Gloeothece verrucosa PCC 7822: one gene and its partner. The protein of the gene in region 2 interacts with the protein of the main gene of each other region in a pairwise test. Links are inferred from orthologs where the notes say so. Each region holds a gene or a part of one and is shown on either strand. Other genes may lie near its edges.

The links.
Region 1: the proteins of gyrA (region 2) and gyrB interact in binary tests that used the Escherichia coli proteins (3 or more experiments, as listed by UniProt). The link is inferred for Gloeothece verrucosa PCC 7822 from one-to-one orthologs.

Annotation. Positions count from the first base shown.
Region 1 is NC_014501.1:5,373,237-5,376,567, reverse strand. What follows is about bases 174-3,172. They hold gyrB (DNA topoisomerase (ATP-hydrolyzing) subunit B), read right to left. Parts: upstream 2,635-3,172; coding sequence 712-2,634; downstream 174-711. Other genes in these bases: CYAN7822_RS24100 (ADP-ribosylglycohydrolase family protein), read left to right, coding at 3,010-3,172; CYAN7822_RS24110 (CRR7 family NDH-1 assembly protein), read right to left, coding at 385-645; CYAN7822_RS24115 (hypothetical protein), read right to left, coding at 174-388. Outside these bases: more of CYAN7822_RS24115, read right to left, coding at 74-173; more of CYAN7822_RS24100, read left to right, coding at 3,173-3,331. UniProt on the Escherichia coli protein: DNA gyrase negatively supercoils closed circular double-stranded DNA in an ATP-dependent manner to maintain chromosomes in an underwound state.
Region 2 is NC_014501.1:2,212,197-2,215,670, forward strand. What follows is about bases 41-3,182. They hold gyrA (DNA topoisomerase (ATP-hydrolyzing) subunit A), read right to left. Parts: upstream 2,820-3,182; coding sequence 261-2,819; downstream 41-260. Outside these bases: CYAN7822_RS09745 (hypothetical protein), read right to left, coding at 1-36; CYAN7822_RS09755 (glycosyltransferase family 4 protein), read left to right, coding at 3,342-3,474. UniProt on the Escherichia coli protein: A type II topoisomerase that negatively supercoils closed circular double-stranded (ds) DNA in an ATP-dependent manner to maintain chromosomes in an underwound state.

The DNA of each region.
Region 1 (3,331 bases), 3.2 Mb from region 2 along the record:
AAATCAAATTAATTAACAATATGAGAAGAACCAATAAGCATAACCGAGAAATTATGGCCTCTAGACCACTGTTTTATCGATCTGAAGGCGTTCGCCATCCCTGGGCCCAACGAGTGCGGCCATGGTTATATCCTTCATCGTAGTCTCTTGAGCGCCGAGGATTATCGTATCTGGCATCATTGTAACCATCTTCGAGTCCTCGTTCATATTCCTGCCTAGGAGCAACATAACGATGCCGTTGTCGGTTATTGTCGATCGCTTGATCGATGAGAATTACGCCGGCACCTATTCCCACAGCTTCGCCAAAAGACAAAGCTTTTACCACTGTAGGAAATACCATGTTGCTAAAAAGCACAAGTGTGGTACAATAGAGACCTAGTTTAGTCATAATTTTTCTAAGCGTACTATATACCATTGTAGGTATTGTCCAGGGCCAACATCAATCTCATAAAAATTTTCTATGAGGTGTTGGGCCTGTTTATCAATTGATGTAAACTTCTGTAACTCTCTCGGTAAGTCGTTTTGTCGAGTTTGTAATATGGCTTTGAGCTTTTCTAGCAACTCCTCATGTGTCAGGAATTGCTCATCTTGATCGGGTTCGAGGACAACATAACAGTCCTCTTGATACATGATTGAATCTGGCATAGGTTTTAAATAGGGAACAGGAAACCGGGAAGGGATTAGGTATTTTTCCTAACCCCTAAAGAAAGATTAGATGTCTAAGTCGGTCAGTTTTAATCGAGGTCCGTGAGTCTCAATAAACTCCCGTCGGGGTAAAACGCGATCGCCCATCAAAATAGTAAATAATTCTTCGGCTTTAGCCGCGTCTTCAATTTCCACTTGTTTAAGGAGACGGGTTTCAGGGTTCATGGTTGTCTCCCAAAGTTGTTGCGGCATCATTTCCCCTAACCCTTTGAATCGTTGAATCGAGTAATTAGCGTTGGGGGGAAGCTCACTAATATACTGTTGTAGCTCTCGCTCATTGTAACAGTAGCGGTGATTTTTGCCTCGCTCAACTTTATAGAGTGGAGGACAAGCGATATAAATGTAACCTTGATCGACAATTGAGCGTTGATAGCGGTAGAAAAATGTTAGTAATAAAGTCCGAATATGAGAGCCATCATAATCAGCATCAGTCATAATTATTATGCGATGATAGCGTAATTGTGCGGCATCAAATTCTTCTCCTTTAATGCCTAAACCTAATGCGGTAATTAGGGATTGAATTTCATTATTCTTATAAATTTTCGCATCATCTGTTTTTTCGATGTTGAGAATTTTACCCCGTAAAGGAAGAATCGCTTGAGAACGCCGATCACGCCCTTGTTTAGCCGAACCGCCTGCACTATCGCCCTCAACAATAAAGATTTCTGACTTAGCCGGATCTCTTTCGCTACAATCTGCTAATTTACCCGGTAAAGGCGAAGACTCTAAAACCGACTTGCGGCGGACTAATTCTCGGGCGCGTCGGGCGGCTTCTGCGGCTTTAAATGCTTGTACGGCTTTTTCGATAATACTATCGGCGATTTGAGGATGAAATTCGAGATATTCCCCCAGAACTTCTCCCACTAAAGAATCTACAATGCCGCGAACTTCGGTATTACCGAGTTTAGTTTTAGTTTGTCCTTCAAATTCAGGTTCAGGAACTTTAACGGAAATCACGCCGGTTAGCCCTTCTCTGACGTTTTCACCCGCCAAATTCGGCTCGTTTTCTTTAATTTTATTGCGTTTACGAGCAACATTATTAAGCGTGCGGGTAAGAACCGCTTTTAATCCTTCTAAATGGGTTCCTCCGTCAATGGTGCGGATATTATTGGCAAAACCGAGAAGATTATCATTATAGGTATCGATATACCACTGAAGTGCAACTTCTATTTGAATTCCGTTTCTTTCGCCTTGTACATAGATAATCTCTTCGTGAAGGGGTTGCTTTTCCCGACACATATAGGCCACATACTCTTTAATTCCCCCTTCATAACAGTAGCTTTCTACTCGGGGTTGTTCTAGGCGTTTGTCGCTAAAGGTAATTCTCACCCCTGCATTGAGATAGGCCAGTTCTCGTAAACGTCCCGCCAGAGTGCTATAGTCAAACTCAATCCCATCCGAAAAAATTTGAGTATCGGGTAAGAAAGATACAGAAGTTCCTGTAGAGTGATCGGTTTCTGGCTGACTTTCTAATGAGGTAACGGGAATGCCTCTTTCATAACGTTGAGTAAACCTTTTTTGATCGCGCCAGACAGTTACATTTACCCATTCAGAGAGGGCATTCACCACTGAAACCCCTACCCCATGCAACCCCCCAGAAACTTTGTAACCGCCGCCGCCAAATTTTCCGCCCGCGTGGAGGACGGTCATAACCGTTTCTAAGGCGGATTTTCCGGTGGTAGGATGGGTATCGGTGGGAATTCCTCGTCCATCATCAGTTACGGTGACAGAACCATCAGGATTTATATCCACTTCGATGTGAGTACAGTACCCCGCTAAAGCTTCATCAATAGAGTTATCAACGACTTCATATACAAGATGATGAAGTCCTCGCGGCCCTGTTGAACCGATATACATCCCCGGACGCTTGCGTACCGGTTCTAGACCTTCAAGAACTTGTATTTGTTCTGCACCGTAGTTGCTCGTCATATCTTTTTCCGAATACAGGCTTGGAGTCAGGGTTTGACCCCTTGATGACAAAATCTTCAAAAATTCTAACACAAAAGGGTTAAAGACTGCTTGAACCCAATTTGAAGAGATTTTTAAAAAGGGGTGCAGGGGCTAGTGTCCCCCAGGGTTAGCCAAGCTCATTGGTACTAATATATTAACCTAGAAAGGGAAGCTTTTAGCACTCAAAAGGCTATCAACAGAAATTAGACTTTATTGATTTAAAAGCAATCTGTTAAGAAATTATATTGATATGAGATTGATGTGAAATCTTTTGAGAGAGCCTGAGTTTATACACCTTGGGTCTATTTTCTTATAAAATAGCAACAGAAAAAAATAAACCTTCATTAAGCCATCATGCAGCTTTCACTTTTAAATCGATTTCAAGGGGGTTTACTCGGAGCATGGATTGGAGCATCCTTAAATAAAGAAAATAACCAACTTTCCCACCTAGATCAGCAACTGTTAGCTTGGATTAAACTGGCTATGAGTCTAACAAAGCTCCTCATTGACTCAGGGCAAATAACCCAAGAGAATTGGTTAGAAATTTTAGCACAACAGAAACTCTCAGAGCCGCTTTTTTTTCAAGTGCCTATAAGTAGCGCAATAATCGCTTTAAGCACTCTGCCTTTAGCGTTATTTTTTCACGATTCCCCCAGTCAATTTAAAGAGTATTTAT
Region 2 (3,474 bases):
AACCATTAATTGACGGGCGTATTCTTCGGTATTCATAATAATTTTTTTATTATTGTTACTCTTATACTGTAACCTGAATTTGCACCTTTTTTTAAAAAAATGTATCTTCCGATACAGAAAAATTCATAAATAGTAATAAAACTTTGTCGAGTCAGAGAAGTGTTGAAAAAAAAAGAGTCAGGAGCTACGCTAAATAAGCTTCCTAACCTCTTTAATCCTTTATTTAATACCAATTGCGCTGATCGGCTTAGCCCGAAAACCTATTCTTCAGACTCATCATCTTCTCCGGCAGGAGGAACCAAAGCCACAGCCGCGATCGCATCATCATCATCCAAGCGTTGTACTCTAATCCCTGTAGCCATACGAGACTGAGGAGAAATGGCATCTACGGCCTGACGAATAATAATTCCTCGGCTAGTAACAATCATCATTTCGTCTTCTTGGTTGACAATATGGATAGCCGCTAACTGATCTTGAGCATTTTTAAACCTAATAGCCTTAACACCCATACCAGCACGGTTTTGCAGACGAAATTGATTAACCGGAACTCGTTTACCATATCCTCCTGTAGTAATGGCTAAAACCCAAGGACCGACATGGGTTTCTTCATTAACCAATTCTTCGCTTTCGAGATTTTCATCTTCGATCTCATCCTCAGAAGTTCCGATATTAGCCACCACTTGACCCGGTAAAATATCGACGCTAATAATCTCATCTGTGCCTTTGAGTTTCATAGAGCGAACGCCGCGAGCGGTGCGTCCTATAGGGCGAAGTTGTTCGTTATCGGCTTTAAAATGGATAGCCATCCCCTGACGAGTACCAATGATAATGCTATCTTCTTCTTTTGCCAGCCGCACCCAACGCAGTTGATCGCCTTCTGAGAGAGTAATGGCAATCAACCCGTTAGCGCGAATATTAGCATAAGCAGAAAGGGCTGTTTTTTTAATGTAACCTTGACGAGTGAGCATCACCAGATATTGATCTTCTGTAAACTCGCTGACAGCTACCATAGAGGTAATTTTTTCATCTTTCGGGATGGGTAACATTTGCACGATGGGAACCCCTCGCGCGGTGCGGGAACTACTAGGAATTTGATAGGCGCTGATCACATAGACCACACCGCGATCGCTAAAGAAGAGGATCTGATCATGATCGCAGCAACTTAAAAAGTGTTCTACCCCATCATCTTCTTTAATTTTGGCCCCGGATTTTCCTCGGGTAGCGCGACTTTGCTGTCCAAAGGTGTTAACTGGCATTCGTTTAATATAACCCTGTTCAGTTAACAAGATAACGGCCTGTTCATTAGCAATTAAGTCGATATCAACAATTCCCCCTTCTTCCTCGACTATTTGGGTTCTGCGGGGGGTTGCATGAGTGCTTTTGAGTTGAGTCAATTCTTCTTGAATGATTTGGTCAACCCGTTCGCGCCTTTGTAAGATATCGGTTAAATCAGCGATTTTCCGTTGTAACTCTTGATGTTCAGCCTGAATTTTTTCGGATTCTAGGGCAGTCAAGCGGCGCAGTTGCATTTGCAGGATAGCATCCGCTTGAACCTCACTCAGTCCAAATTGTTCGACTAATTCTCTTTTAGCGCTACTGGTATCAGCCGCCTGTCGAATGAGTTGAATGATCGGATCTAAGTTAGCTAAAGCCACTAATAACCCTTGCAAAATATGGTCTCGTTCTTCAGCTTTTCGCAATTCATAGGTAGTGCGGCGAATGATGACTTGGACGCGAAACTCAAGGAATACCCCTAAAAAGTCTTTAAGATTGAGAATTTGCGGTTCTCCATTCACCAGCGCCAACATATTTGCGCCAAAGTTAGCCTGTATAGGGGTTTGCTTATAGAGGTTGTTAAGAACGACCCTGGCATAAGCATCTCGTTTAAGTTCAATGACGATTCGCATTCCGTCGCGGTCACTTTCATCACGAATATCAGCGATCCCGTCAATACGTTTATCATTAACTAATTCAGCAATTTTTTCAATTAAAGCGGCTTTATTCGTTTGATAGGGAAGTTCAGTGACGATAATGGCATCTCGGTCCGGACGGCCTCTGTGTTGGATCGTTTCTATTTCAGCCACACCGCGCATGGTAATTGAACCCCGTCCGCTTATATAAGCATCCTTGATGCCGGAACGTCCTAAGATTTGTCCGCCGGTGGGAAAGTCGGGTCCGGGGATATATTTCATTAATTCGATATTGGTAATTTCTGGGTTATGGATCATCGCGATCGCCCCATCCACTAATTCTCCTAAATTATGGGGGGGGATATTGGTGGCCATTCCCACAGCGATTCCAGAAGAACCATTGAGGAGTAATTGAGGCAGTCTAGCAGGCAGTACCACAGGTTCTTGTTGAGAACCATCAAAGGTATCGATAAAGTCTACGGTTTCTGCTTCGATATCTCTGAGGAGGGCGTTAACCGAGAGGTTTTGTAGCCGACATTCAGTATAACGCATGGCGGCGGGGGGATCATTATCGATGGAGCCAAAGTTTCCATGGCCTTCTATTAGGGGATCGCGCATGGAGAAATTTTGCGCCATCCGCACCAAAGCGTCATAAACTGCTGTATCCCCGTGAGGGTGATATTTTCCCAATACTTCTCCCACTACCCTAGCGCACTTTCTAAAGGGACGATCAGGGGTTAGTCCGAGTTCATACATGGCGTAGAGTATACGGCGATGCACAGGTTTTAGACCATCCCTCGCATCAGGAAGCGCCCGTCCTACGATCACGCTCATGGCGTATTCTAGGTAAGATTGGGACATTTCGCTGCTGAGATCTGTGGGAATTATCCGCTCCGGCTGGGTGGTCATAGGGTAAAAATCTCCGTTTTCGTGAGCTTAAACTAATAATTTTGGTAAAAATAAGGATAAGTTCGGGTTTCTTATCCTAAAATCTCGGAAATATTACAAGTTTTTTCTTTATTTTAACACGCGACAGTGGGCTTAGGAGAGTGCTTACCCTCGTTTGCGACTCCTGAGTTCCGATTCTCGATTCCTAAGCTTACAGTTAACTGCTGTTGTCGGTGATACTTATTGTCAATTTGTCAATGCTTTTTTTAACTTTTGTTTTAATCGAAGCTTATCACGGTAAATTTGGGCAAATTAAAGATTTTTTTTTCTATAAATTGAACGAACAATGGATGATTTTATGTATAATTTCATGTATAAGAAGACACTTTAATGTCTAAAAATTTTTCCAAAATCACTACTTAGATAGATGTTCAAATTCCCCCGTTATGCGAACTCCATAAGCTATCTAGTCAACTGATTGTTTTAAAAAATTTCTGCTAGTATGGGAAGAATTATTACTATCTGTATTGTTGAGCTTAATTTATGCTTCAAGAGAATCTTCGCATACTAATTGTGGCTGAAAATGCTTCTCTCAATTTTGGTGGGGAAGCCGCTCTTCCTTTACATTACTTTCGGGTTCTGCGTCAGCGAGGTTATGAAGTATGGATGCTGGTAC